2 regions of the Priestia sp. 40 genome follow, and region 2 is predicted to be linked to the other one. Evidence: riboswitches for the same ligand, from Rfam matches in the RefSeq annotation. Region 2 holds a riboswitch; the other holds the start of a gene.

Region 1 (6,733 bases), 190 kb from region 2:
TTTTTCTACGTCATAACCTTCCATTAGCTTTAAAATCTGCTGCACGGTTAATCCGCCGGAGCTAGGAGGAGCCGCGCTAACCACATCATAGCCGCGGTAAGTTGTTTTTACCGGCTCGCGTTCTTTTACAACGTAATTTTTTAAATCATCCATGGTCATGCTTCCATCGCGTTTTTGAACTTCTTTAACAAGCGCTTTTCCAATTTCTCCTTTATAAAAAGCATCTGACCCTTCTTTTTGAATAAGCTTTAATGTTTTCGCAAGATCAGGCTGAACAAGCTTATCTCCTTCTTTTAACGGCTTGCCATTCGGCACAAATACATTACCGGCCGTTTGGTATCTTTCAAGCTTGTCCGCATTTTCATCGATATACTGAGCCATCGACCAATTTACTTTGATTCCTTGTTCCGCTTGAGTAATAGCAGGTTTAATAACATCTGATAAGTCCATTGTTCCATAATCTTTAAGGGCTGTTTCTACTCCTTTTAACGTACCAGGAACTCCAACTGCTTTTCCTGTTATGTGACGCTTACTAAAAGGAATGACTTTTCCTTTTGAATCTAAAAACAGTTTAGGCGTAACATCAGCCGGTGCCATTTCACGGCTGTCTAGCATCGTAATTTTATCTTTCTTTTTTTCATAAATCATCATAAAGCCGCCGCCGCCGATACCAGACATCATCGGTTCCACAACGTTTAGAGATAATTGAATGGCCGCTGCCGCATCCACAGCGTTTCCGCCTTCAGCTAAAACTTTCCTCCCCGCTTCAGCAGCGAGCGGGTGAGATGCCGCTACAATTCCTTGTGTAGCACCCCGTTTCATTGAATGGTCGACACCCGGAACTTCAGCAGCAGCTGGTGTGACAACTAAACATACACTAAATAACGCAATAACCAACATCTTCATAACCTTCATCTGGGTCTCCTCCTTCAAATACATTATTTCACATCGTCTGAAACGATGGATTTCACAAAGAATAAATTGGTTTATTATGATATTTTTTACATGTGTGTATAAACAAAAAGCAAAGTAAATCAGACCTTTGCTTTTTTAGTTAGTCGCATGTTTAACTTTTCTCTCTATTCATTTACAATTATCTATATTTTCTAACAATTTATCCATAGGCTGATAGTTTCTTACTATTTTTGGAATTATGTAGACTGAACGCTCTAATAATGTAGAAAATCTAGCAGTTAAGAAGTCGTTGGACTTACATGAACTTCTTAAAATTTTTATAAATATTCTTATTGTTATATAAAAAGCAATTCTTTATGAAAATCAGCATATGTTTACTAAAAACCAAAAATAAAACAGGACTTTTGATTTATCGTCCTGTTTGCAGCATGTTTTCAACTTTTTTAATATCCGCGTGAGTACAATTGATTTCCCGGGCATAGGCGATTTGTTCTTTCGCTTTTTCCATTTCTTTTAATTGAATATAGGTTTTGGCGAGTTCGAGCGGCAGCATAATCCCTTCAAAACCAAGATCTTGCGCCCGCTGCAAATAAGACAGCGATTTTTCGTAATTCCCTCCAAACATAAGCGGAGTTTCCCGGTATTTTATTCCTCGAACGAAGTGCGCCAAGCTTGAAGATGGATTTAATGTTAATGCCTGATGAAGAGCTCGGTCCATCTCTAAATTCAATACCATTTTTTCAAAAATAATGGATTCTTCGATTTGCTTTGCTAAACAAACCGCTAAGTAACAGTACAAATCAGATGCTTGAGGGTTTTTCTTCATTTCTTCTTGAATTTCGCGTTTGACCTCTTTCCACTTTCCCTCTTCTAGCTGATTCATGACGTATTGTGCATGTATTCCCACCTGTTTGCCCTCCTTTTCTTCCTATCATAAAGGATTTTTACGAAAATGAAAAAAGTAAGTGTTCTTCATTTTTCTCAAAAGATCGTTACCGTTAAAAAATAGGCAAATTTCTCAATCACTTAACCCAATTAGTACATAGGATATAGAGACTTTTATTAAAGGAGGTTACACATATGGGCGCAAAAGGCGGTTTTGGTTTTTCATTTATCGTTGTTTTATTTATTCTATTAGTAATCGTAGGGTGTTCTTGCTACTACTAATTTCTAGAGGGGATGAACATCATTCATCCTCTCCTATTTCAAAAAAACCATGCTTTCGCATGGCTACATACCGATTAGATGAATGAGTAGAGGAACTCATTGTTCGGCAATATTGAAGAAATTTTTGGTTTTTACTTCCGCCTAGTATGCCCTTTTTGACGGGGGCTATGCACAAATAAAGTTAACGTTTAAAAGCGAAAGCCAGACGCACCGACAATAACAAGTAAAACAAATAACACAACGATTAACGCGAAATTTTGTTTTCCCACGTAACATCCCTCACTTCCTGTTATCTGCTTTTAGTGTATGCAAGAGCTTGGCAAAATGTTTAGGACAGGGGTGCGGATTTTTATGAGAAAAACCTTCAAATTTCGCCAAAAAAAGTGAATCATATTTTTGTTTCTTTCGTTATATATAGTAAGAGATTTTTACTATAAAAAAGGGGGGCCTTTAATGCGCCGACATTCCAAATTGCCCATTGTTCTTGTCTTTGCCTTCTTTTTATTCATCGCAACTGTTTTGTGCGTAACCTCTTATATGTCTTGAACGTATAAATAATATAAAAAAATCGCCTCATCGAAGGCGATTTTTCTATCCTAGCATTATATCTTCGTTTGGATAACGAACGGCTTCACGCTTTTGCTTAGATAATGAAAACGCAAGGGTTAATGGCCCCACTTTTCCTAAAAACATGATAAAGATAATAATCACGCGTCCAAAGTATGAAAGCTCAGGAGTCGCTCCCATGGATAAACCTACTGTCCCAAACGCAGAAACAACTTCAAACATAATTTTTACAAACGGGAGGTTTTCTGAAATATTTAACAGAAAAATAGCCCCAAACACAAACATAATCGAAATCATCGTGATGGCTAGAGCCTTAAACACATGAAGAGGAAGAAGTCGTCTCTTTAGCAGCACAATATCTTCCCTGCTTCGTAAAAATGCCCATACAGAAAAGACAATCACCACAAACGTCGTGAGCTTGATACCGCCTCCTGTTGACGCACTTCCTGCACCAATGAACATTAACAAAACCATTAAAAAGACCGTTGCGTCATGCAGGTGAGCTAAATCAATTGTATTAAATCCAGCGGTTCTTGTTGTTACCGCTTGAAAATAAGAAGCCCATACTTTGTCTCCTAATGATAAATTTCCGAGCGTATGCGAATTGCCGTACTCTAAGAAAAAAATAAAAAGCATGGCAATCACGTTAATGGCGAACGTGCTGATAATCATAATTTTTGAATGCAGCGTTAGTTTTTTATACGATTTTTTCACCCACATATCAGCAAGAACGGTAAATCCTAACCCACCAATAATGAACAAAAAAGAAATCGTTATATTAATAATGGGATCTCCTACATACTGAACTAAGTTATCAGACAGTAGTCCGAACCCAGCGTTATTAAAAGCCGAAATTGAATGAAACAAGCTAAAGAATAGCCCCTTAGACCACCCGAATTCCGGAACCCAGCGTATCGCTAAAAAGATAAGCGCAACAAACTCAATTAAAAATGAAAAGATAAACAGCCTTTTAACTAGCAGGACAACTCCGCCGACGCTCGTCTGATTTAACGCCTGCTGAACGAGCATACGCTCTTTAAATCCAATTTTTTTACCGAGCATCATAAAAATCAGCACGGCAAATGACATAATGCCAAGACCGCCTATTTGAATTAACAGCATAATAATCGTTTGACCGATGACGGTAAAACGTGTACCTGTATCTACGACGGCTAAGCCGGTTACTGTCATAGCGGAAGTTGACGTAAAAAGAGCGTCTACCCACCGGATTGGCTCGGTAGTAGAAAAAGGCATCATCAATAGAAGAGCACCAATAATAATTCCTCCACCAAAAATAGAGAGCAACAGCTGCGGAGGGGTGAGTTTAATATTTTGTTTTTTCATGTGTTAAACTCCTTCTTCTTCAAAACGGTTTAAATCGCGATTATGTCCGATGACAATAAGCATATCTCCTTGTTCAATTGTTTCATGCGCCGTAGGCGAAATCACCATTTCCCCGTCTTTTCGCTGAAAGCCGATAATATTACAGCCGTACTTTGCGCGAATATTTAAATCAAAAAGCGTTTTATTATGAAGCTTCTTAGAAGCGACAATTTCAACAATACTATAGTCTTTAGACAGTTCAATATAGTCAATAATTTTTTCTGACACCACGTGATGAGCAATCCGCTTAGCAATATCGCGCTCCGGATGAATGACTTTATCCGCTCCTATTTTTTCAAGTACTTTTTGATGATACATATTCACCGCTTTTACCCATACTTGCTTAACGCCCATATCTTTTAACAGCATCGTTGCGAGCACGCTTGCTTCGATATCGTCTCCAAACGAAATAAGAGCATGATCAACATTGCGAATACCTAGCCCCTTTAAGCTAGCTTCATCAATCGCGTTTGCTTGCACAACATATGTAGCTAAGTTGCTAAATTTATTTACTACCTCCTGATTGCGGTCAATAGCGAGCACATCCACATCCAGATTAGCAAACTCTTCAACCAAACTGCCTCCAAAACGACCTAATCCTAATACAGCAAACTGTTTTTTCATAATGTATTTATTCCTTCCTTCAACTGCTGTGTGTTCTCTTAGCTTATACTTTTTCTAAAAAATTACATCTTTTTCTTAAAAAAAGCGCAAAAAAACACAGGAAGGCTCCCGTGTTTTTTCAGACTCTTCCCCCTCAAAACGCTTGCGAAGTTAGCTGTCGGGTTCGGGTTTTAAGAGTAACCCTACCTTTTTAAGGATTCACCCCGGAGCACAATATGTGCGTAAATAATGGGTCCTCCGCTCCGTAATGGATTAAGCGATTTTTATTCAAATGTCTATGATCTATTTTTTAGAATAATCGATTCGATTCATGATACGTTTCACTTCACGAAAGCTATCTTACTCCTGTGGATTTTGTCTGTCAAGATATTTTTAGCGAAGACTTCACTTGCCCTGCAAGCTGCAAAAATCATATAAATCTAAACTGACAATCATTTTGTGAAATTGATCAAATAAATTAATAACAGCCAAAAGCTCTAGCAGCTGCGTATCACTGTAAAATTTCTTTAATTGATCCATATCAGCATCGGTCAACTCCCTTGGACGCACTCGGTATACATCAATAAATCGAAACAGCAGCCGGTCTTTTTCTTCCAGCTCTTTTTCTCTTAACACTTTTTGATTAAGCGTCTTATCACCTACATATGACATGCTCATACACGTCTCACAGCCGTTAACACCTGCTAGATAAAGCCTAGTTTTTTCCTTGGTCTCTTTTTCTACTATATCGCTGTTCCAAAGCGTGTCGTAAAGCTCATCATACAACCTTTTTACATGTGGAATTAAATTCAATGCTTTTTCAAAATTTGTTCCCTCTTCGTTTGTTAATAAAACTCTTGCCATTTTTCACTCACTCCTTTTTAATTATTATAGTAAGAAAAATGGAGATTTTAGATTACATATAAAATATCTTATCTACTATTACTAATCAAATGAAACGTTAATAAGAAAGAAGGTTTTCAATTGAAAATTGATGAAATTGATTTATCGATTTTGCAGGCGCTGCAGCAAAACAGCCGCCTTTCCTTACGAGAGCTAGGAAAACAAATTAACCTGTCTGCTCCTTCGGTGGCAGAGCGAGTAAGACAGCTAGAGAGCTTTGGTGTTATAAAAGGATATACAATCGATATTGATTATGAAAAGCTGCACCTGCCTGTATCGTGTTTTATTGAAGTAACTATGAAAAACGGAGAGCACGAACGTTTTAAACGATTTATTTCTCAGTATCCCTACGCTTTATTCTGTGAACGCATCGCCGGGCAAGCCTGCTTTATTACAAAGCTTCAGCTTCCTCATCTGCACGTACTCGAACAATTTATTAACGAAATTACACCTTATGCCAAAACGATTTCACACATCGCCCTTTCTCACGTGGAGATGGCTCCTGCATTATTGAGTCATTTAAAAGATGAAAAGTGATTGAGACATAACGACATCCGTTCACCCTGCCAATAAAAAAATCCGAATGAGTTTGATTCTTCATCAAGAACCAAACCCGTTCGGATCTCCCTTCAACGAAAATATTTTTGTCTCAGCCTCATGGATTCGTCCAACAGCATAAAAAATAACCCTCCAAAGCTGGAGGGTATAAATTTTCCGAATAATGAAAGTTTTACAATTTTATTTTATCAGGTGCTGACATTTCTGTCTACTTAAAAATGTAAAAGAGCTCTCTATTAACAGAAAGCTCTTTTACCTGCTTGTTTTTTGAAAACAATCAATCTATATAAAAGGGAACTACCTAAGGTTGAAAGTCACGTGAAACCTTGGCAGTTCATCCTGGATATACCGGTTGATATGATTCAAAACAAGTTCTTTCATCATTTCTTCTTTGACTTCTGATTCCGTTTTTTTATCTTTTTGTTTTAAAATAAGAATATAATAGACTTTACCCATTTTAATGGGCTCACTACACTCCCCGATGTGCTGTTTTTTTAAAACACCTATAAAAGAGGGAGATAGACTTGAAAGCTTTAGATTATCAGCATTCTCTAGTTTGCTGATTGTCTGGACATCAGCATATTCTTTTTGAACGTCTTGAAGCGATGTTCCTTTTTGCAGTTCAGCCGAAGCGGCC
Region 2 (6,733 bases):
TGGTGAAAAGGTGTAAACCGTGAAATAAAAACAGCTATTAATGCCAATACGCCTCCTCCAGTAGCTACCAGATCTTCCATAAAGACCAGCTTGGTTGCTGGCTTTGCTTTCTTTAAATGAATAAAGCTTTGCGTAAAAACATTGACCTCTGCGGTATTCATTCCAACATCGTGCAAAATTTCTTTCATTGCCTTAAATAAGACAAACATCTCAAGCAATACCGAGATGCCAAGTACTGCAATATTTAAAATAAAGCCTGAAGACTTCGTCGGATGAAGAATGTGGTGATATCCTTCTTTAATCGTTTCAAACGCCATAATCCCTACTACAAGAACCGCTCCTAATAGAACAAGATTAACCAATCGGCCGAAACCGTTTGGAAATCGTTTGGTCGGGGCTTTTTTACTTAATGCCGAACCTATAAAAACAAAAAACTGATTAGCTGCATCTCCTAAGCTGTGCATCGTTTCAGCAAACATCGCTACATTCCCTGTTAAAGCGAAAGCAATTCCTTTAATAATGGAAATAATGGTATTTACTATAGCGGCCATCATGGCCGATTTATTTCCTTTTCGCAATAATTTAATTAATTCACTCATACAATCCCTCCGTTTGCGCCTTTGATGAGATTCGATTACGGTTAGTGTATGTGAATTTAAAAATTAAAAACCTCCAACATATAAGTTGGAGGTTTTTAGTCATGTTTCATTATTTTTTAAAACGGTACGGTACAGTTGTAACAATTACATTTTTGCGGTAAAGCAAATGTGCTTTTAACAGCAGACTAGACTGATTGTGAAGAATATTTTGCCAACTTTTTTCGTAATGAATTGCGGAATAACGACCGTAATGGCCATGTTATTTTCTCGCGCTTTTTCCTCAGCCATATCGATGAATCGAAACAGCGGCCGCACTAAGCTGCGGTATTGAGAATGAAACGTAACAATACGAATATCAGGCTGCCACTTCTCCCACTTCTCTTCCATTTTCTTTTCACTTTCTCGATCAAAGGCCACATGCACTGCAATAACGGTATCGCCAATCGTTCGTGCATAATTTAATGAATTTTCTACTACCTTTGTCATTCCTGCTACAGGAACAATGACCACACTTCCTTCAAGCTTTCCAATCTTTTCTCCTTGCTTAATGCGAAGCTGCTCTCCTACCGCTTCATAATGCGTATGAATGCGATGAAAAATATAGACAATAACCGGTAAGAAAATGAGCACGGACCATACTTGTGAAAACTTCGTTGTAAATAAAATAATTAGCACCGTTAAGGTAATGAGGGCCCCAATTAAGTTGATGGCTAGCTTCCCTTGCCAGCCGGCCGGCTTTTCTCTAAGCCATTTGACAATCATGCCTGTTTGAGAAAGCGTAAATGGAATAAACACCCCGACTGCATAAAGAGGAATTAATTGTTCAGTCGCTCCTTTAAAAGCTACAATTAAGACAATAGAAGCAATTCCAAGGGTCACAATTCCATTTGAATAGCCTAATCGATCGCCACGAATTTGAAACATTCTTGGCATGTATTTATCAGAAGATAAGTTGACAGCAAGCAAAGGGAAAGCTGAAAAGCCCGTATTCGCCGCTAGCACTAGAATTAGAGCTGTTGTGCCTTGAATAAAATAATAAAATCCATTTCGTCCAAACACACTTGATGCAATTTGTGATACAACCGTTTCATCTGCTTTTGGAGAAATGCCAAGCCAATAAGCTAAAAACGTGATCCCAGAAAATAAAACAGCTAGAATACCGCCCATCAGCATTAATGTATGAACAGCATTTTTTGCACCTGGCTCTTTAAAGTTAGGCACTGCATTTGAAATAGCTTCTACACCTGTCAATGCTGAACAGCCTGACGAAAAAGCTTTTAATAATAAAAACAAACTAATACCTGGCACTACTGTACCGAGAGAGGGATGAAGCTCAGGTGAAACTTGACCTGTCGCTATTTTAAACAAGCCTACCGCTATTAACAAAATAAGAGCAATAACAAATAAATAAACCGGATAAGCTAATACAGAAGCGGATTCTGTTACACCACGTAAATTTAAGACGGTAATAAAAATCACTAGCAAACACGCAATTACTACATTGTAATGATGCAGCGTTGGAAAAGCCGAAGTTAAAGCATCGGTTCCTGCTGAAACACTCACGGCAACTGTTAAAATATAATCTACCAGCAGTGATCCCCCAGCGATAAGCCCGGGATTTTCTCCTAAATTGGTTTTGGAAACAATATAAGCTCCTCCGCCTTGCGGGTACGCATAAATAATTTGACGGTATGAAAGAATTAAAGCCGTCAGCAGCACCAATACACCAATCGCAATTGGAATTGAATACCAATAAGCGAGGACACCGACTGTCGCAAGTACAATCAAAATTTGTTCTGTTCCATAAGCCACTGAAGATAAGGCATCTGATGATAAAATAGCAAGTGCTTTAAGCTTACTAAGCTTTTGATCACCTAACTCTTTTGTTTTAAGCGGCTTTCCAATCAATAATCTTTTGAGAACTGAATAGTTCACGTAATTTCCCTCCGATGATTGCTTAGCTACTATTTACTTTTCGTTGCTAAGCTCCGTTACAAGTTCATGAATAAATGATATTATTCCTAAAAAATGCCTTTTTATGTTAAAAAAGCGCACAAAAAAAACACTAAGGGTTCTCAGCGTTTTTACACAGCTTAAACCTCCTCTCTAAAACGCTTATGGGGTTAGCTGTCGGATTCGGGCTATGAGAGTAGCCCTACCTTTTAAAAAAAGGATTCACCCCAAGTGACAATGCACAAATTTGGGTCCCCCACTTCTGACGAATTAAGCGATAACAGGTCAATATAATTTTCGGTTAAAGAGTATGATCGATAACAAGTTTCGTTCATAACTATCCTTTGTTCTTAGATAATATACTCCCGTACAAATGGTTTGTAAAGCATTATTTTACGTAAACCATAAAATAGTGCTTAAGGTGCTTTTAAGGGGAAAACAAAAGGCCTTCTGTCTGCTTACAGAAGACCTTCTTACGTTAACTTTTTGCTTTTAAAACGGCTGCTAGCTTGTTTTTCGTTTGAGGACCATAAATGCCATCTACATCATAAGGAAGATACACAAGCTGAAAACGTCTGACTGCATCTTTCGTTTGTACTCCATATATTCCGTCTACTGACCCTACTTTAAAATTAACCGCGTTTAATGCTCTTTGAAGCTGTTTCACAGCTTCTCCAGAATCGCCTTGTTTTAACATTCCATTGGGAAGTGGATATTGTTCAGAAGGTGGTGTTGGAGTAGGTGTTGGTGAAGTTCCTGAAGGAATAACAATTGTTTTTCCAACCTGTAGTGTTAAAGGATCAGAAAGCCCTGTATTCGCTTCTTGAAGCTCCTGTACTGTTATGCCGTACTTCTGTGCAATACTGTACAGCGTATCTCCTTGCTTAATTGTATACGTTTTTTCACCTGGTTCAGAAGGTGATGGATTTGGTGTCGGTGTTGGAGATGGCGATGGATTTGGAACTGCACGACGAGGTAAATTTAAATATACGGCAATTCCTTTTGCATACGATTCACCCATGCTTTTTAAAAAAGCTTCATTTTGAAGAAGTGCTGCATTGGCGCTCCTATCAATAAAAGCTATTTCAGTTAGTACTGCAGGCATATTTGTTAAGCGAAGCACCGCATAATTGGCTGATTTTCGTCCGCGATTCGGATGATTATACGACAGCAGCGTTGCCTGTACTTGGCCGTGCACAATCGATTGAAACGTTTTACTAGCATTGCTAGCGCTTCTATAAACATAATCTTCGTATCCTGTCCCTCCACCGGCATTTACGTGAATAGACATAAATGCATCTGCACCCCACGAATTAGCTTGAGAAGCGCGTTGAGATAACGATAAAAAAGTGTCTGTGGTACGGGTAGTTTTAATCGTAAAATCACTGTACGTGCTATTTAAATAGCTTATTAAATATTGTTGAATTTTCAAAACTAAGTTTTTTTCATACAGTCCGTTTGCTCCAACTGCTCCTGCATCTGCCCCACCATGTCCTGCATCAAGATAGATTTTTTTCATATTACTTGTCCCTCCTTATTGTTAACATATGCATGAGGGAAAAAAGTGCTACGTATACTAGCCTACTTAGTGAGAAATTACTAAAAAAGGAGATTGCGACATAACGAAATCACTTCAACCTAAAAACGAACAAATGGGATAAATGTGCTAGTATGGATGGCTTGTTACATCGCTGTTGATTTCCGTGCAAGGCTTCGCTTTCCACGGGCGGCTGGTGAGCCTCCTCGTCGCTTGCGCTCCTGCGGGGTCTTCACCTATTCCGCTTTTCCCGCAGGAGTCTTCGCCTGCCCTCCAATCAACTGCTAGAAGCAACTAAATAGATGAAATCTACGTTCACCCTACCAATAAAAAAATCCGCACAATTCATCGTGCGGATCTTCCCTCCCCCTAACATACTTTTGGTCCAGCTTCTATTCTGGTTGATTAAAGTATAGATCAGGAGGTTCTATTATTTATAACGTTAGGACCTATTTAAAAAGCAGAACGCCTATAACAATGAGAATAATCCAAATTGGAATGCTTATTAATATGCCTATTACTAAACCTTTAAAAAAATTTCCTTCTTGCATTTTCATTCCATTCCTCTCCAACAGTATTTTCTAATGACACTACGCCTGGCTGAAAATTCTCTGAAGTTATACTGAAGTGCAGAGTGAACACATAAACAATCTCTCTATCTGTTATACACTACTTTTACATATAGATTCAATGAGACAAAAAGCTTATCCTTTTTAATTTATATAACCAAATTCTTTCCTGTATCTAACAAAACAATAAAAAAGCCTCCCGTAAATTGTACGACAGGTAGCTATACTTGTTTTATGAATAGAATAGATTAGTTCAATATCTAATATACGCGTGCAGAATATTATTTATTTTGAAAAACAAAAAAGGCCGAGAGAACGTATAAACGATCTCTCGGCCTTTTAGGAATTAATATTGGCTCATGTATTGGTCACGTTCCCAAGGATGAACTTGTGTACGGAACATATCCCATTCGATTTCTTTCGCTTCAACGAAGTGCTCTGCTAAGTGTTCACCTAATGCAGAAACCATAACTTCGTTTGATTGGAAGCTATCTAAAGCTTGAGCTAATGTTGCAGGTAAATCTACGATACCTTCTTCAACACGCTCTTCTTTTGTCATTACATAGATATTGCGATCGATAGGTTTTGGAGCTTCAAGGTTGTTCTTGATTCCATCTAAACCAGCTTTTAATAGAACAGCCATTGCTAAATATGGGTTAGCAGCTGGGTCTACGCTACGTACTTCAACACGAGTTCCTACGCCGCGAGAAGCTGGGATACGGATTAATGGGCTACGGTTGCGAGCAGACCAAGCAACATAACAAGGAGCCTCATATCCAGGCACTAGACGCTTATAAGAGTTTACAGTAGGATTTGTTACTGCTGTAAAGCTGTGTGCGTGCTTGATGATACCTGCGATAAATTGACGAGCAGTATCACTTAGCTCTAGATTACCGTTTTCATCATAAAATGCGTTTTGACCATCTTTAAATAATGAAACGTTACAGTGCATACCTGAACCATTCACACCAAATAATGGTTTTGGCATAAATGTAGCATGTAAGCCATGTTTACGTGCAATTGTTTTTACAACAAGTTTGAACGTTTGGATATCATCACAAGCTTTTAATGCAGCAGCATATTTGAAGTCAATCTCGTGTTGTCCAGGAGCTACCTCATGGTGAGATGCTTCAATTTCAAAGCCCATTTCTTCAAGCTCTAATACGATGTCACGACGGCAGTTTTCACCAAGGTCAGTTGGCGCTAAGTCGAAGTAGCCACCTTTATCATTTAATTCTAATGTAGGTTCGCCTTTTTCGTCTAATTTGAATAAGAAGAACTCTGGCTCAGGTCCAAGGTTAAAATCAGTAAATCCTAACTCTTCCATCTCTTTTAACACACGTTTTAAGTTATTACGTGGATCGCCATCAAACGGAGTTCTATCTGCATTGTAGATGTCACAAATAAAACGTGCTACTTTACCTTTTTCAGATGTCCAAGGGAAAATAACAAATGTATCAATATCCGGGAATAGGTACATATCTGATTCTTCAATACGTACAAACCCTTCAATAGAAGAACCGTCAAACATCATTTTGTTGTCTAACGCTTTTTCTAATTGACTTACTGGAATTTCAACGTTTTTAATTGTTCCTAAAATGTCAGTGAACTGAAGACGAATATACTTTACATTCTCTTCTTGAACTTTGCGGAAAATATCTTCTTTTGTGTACTTTGCCATCGTGTGATCCTCCCCTAAATCTCTATATAATATTTATAATCTATACCCCTCATATACGAACGGCATAAATATTGATAACTTTATTAATGAAAGAACCTGGACATATCTCCTTGATTTAAAGTTGCTCGATTAAAACGGCCTGCTTGCATAAGTTCTGCACGAAGCATTTTTCGCAACTCATCGTCCGTTAATTCTGGCTTTGCTGTTTCTGCCACAACTTTTTCTTCTTGCTTATGCCCTTTTTGCTCCTTTTGAAGATGAAACAGCTGTTTTACACCTGCTAAGTTTACACCTTGTTCAATCAGATCACGGATTTCAAGCAGCTTATCAACATCGTTAAATGAGAATAATCGTCGATTTCCCTCTGTTCTTACTGGTGCAACTAATTCATGTT

What was found. A riboswitch is a leader RNA that binds a small molecule or an ion and turns the genes downstream of it on or off. The one in region 2 is predicted to bind cyclic di-AMP.
Region 1: it holds a riboswitch for cyclic di-AMP, as region 2 does, so the genes downstream of both, ACO1DI_RS04125 (potassium channel family protein) here and ACO1DI_RS05105 (APC family permease) in region 2, are expected to answer to the same signal.

The regions. Positions count from the first base shown of each region.
Region 1 is NZ_JBMPZA010000005.1:579,978-586,710, forward strand. Features, by position in the region: gene ggt (gamma-glutamyltransferase) at 1-915, opposite strand, end outside; gene ACO1DI_RS04105 (tetratricopeptide repeat protein) at 1,325-1,822, opposite strand; gene ACO1DI_RS04110 (YjcZ family sporulation protein) at 1,996-2,082, shown strand; gene ACO1DI_RS04115 (YjcZ family sporulation protein) at 2,271-2,351, opposite strand; gene ACO1DI_RS04120 (TrkH family potassium uptake protein) at 2,674-3,993, opposite strand; gene ACO1DI_RS04125 (potassium channel family protein) at 3,997-4,656, opposite strand; cyclic di-AMP (ydaO/yuaA leader) riboswitch at 4,781-4,925, opposite strand; gene ACO1DI_RS04130 (hypothetical protein) at 5,041-5,499, opposite strand; gene ACO1DI_RS04135 (Lrp/AsnC family transcriptional regulator) at 5,620-6,075, shown strand; gene ACO1DI_RS04140 (peptidyl-prolyl cis-trans isomerase) at 6,394-6,733, opposite strand, start outside.
Region 2 is NZ_JBMPZA010000005.1:768,772-775,504, forward strand. Features, by position in the region: gene ACO1DI_RS05100 (cation diffusion facilitator family transporter) at 1-599, opposite strand, end outside; partial or broken gene ACO1DI_RS05105 (APC family permease) at 709-2,534, opposite strand; cyclic di-AMP (ydaO/yuaA leader) riboswitch at 2,697-2,839, opposite strand; gene ACO1DI_RS05110 (N-acetylmuramoyl-L-alanine amidase) at 3,031-4,071, opposite strand; gene ACO1DI_RS05115 (hypothetical protein) at 4,219-4,383, opposite strand; gene glnA (type I glutamate--ammonia ligase) at 5,005-6,339, opposite strand; gene ACO1DI_RS05125 (MerR family transcriptional regulator) at 6,423-6,733, opposite strand, start outside.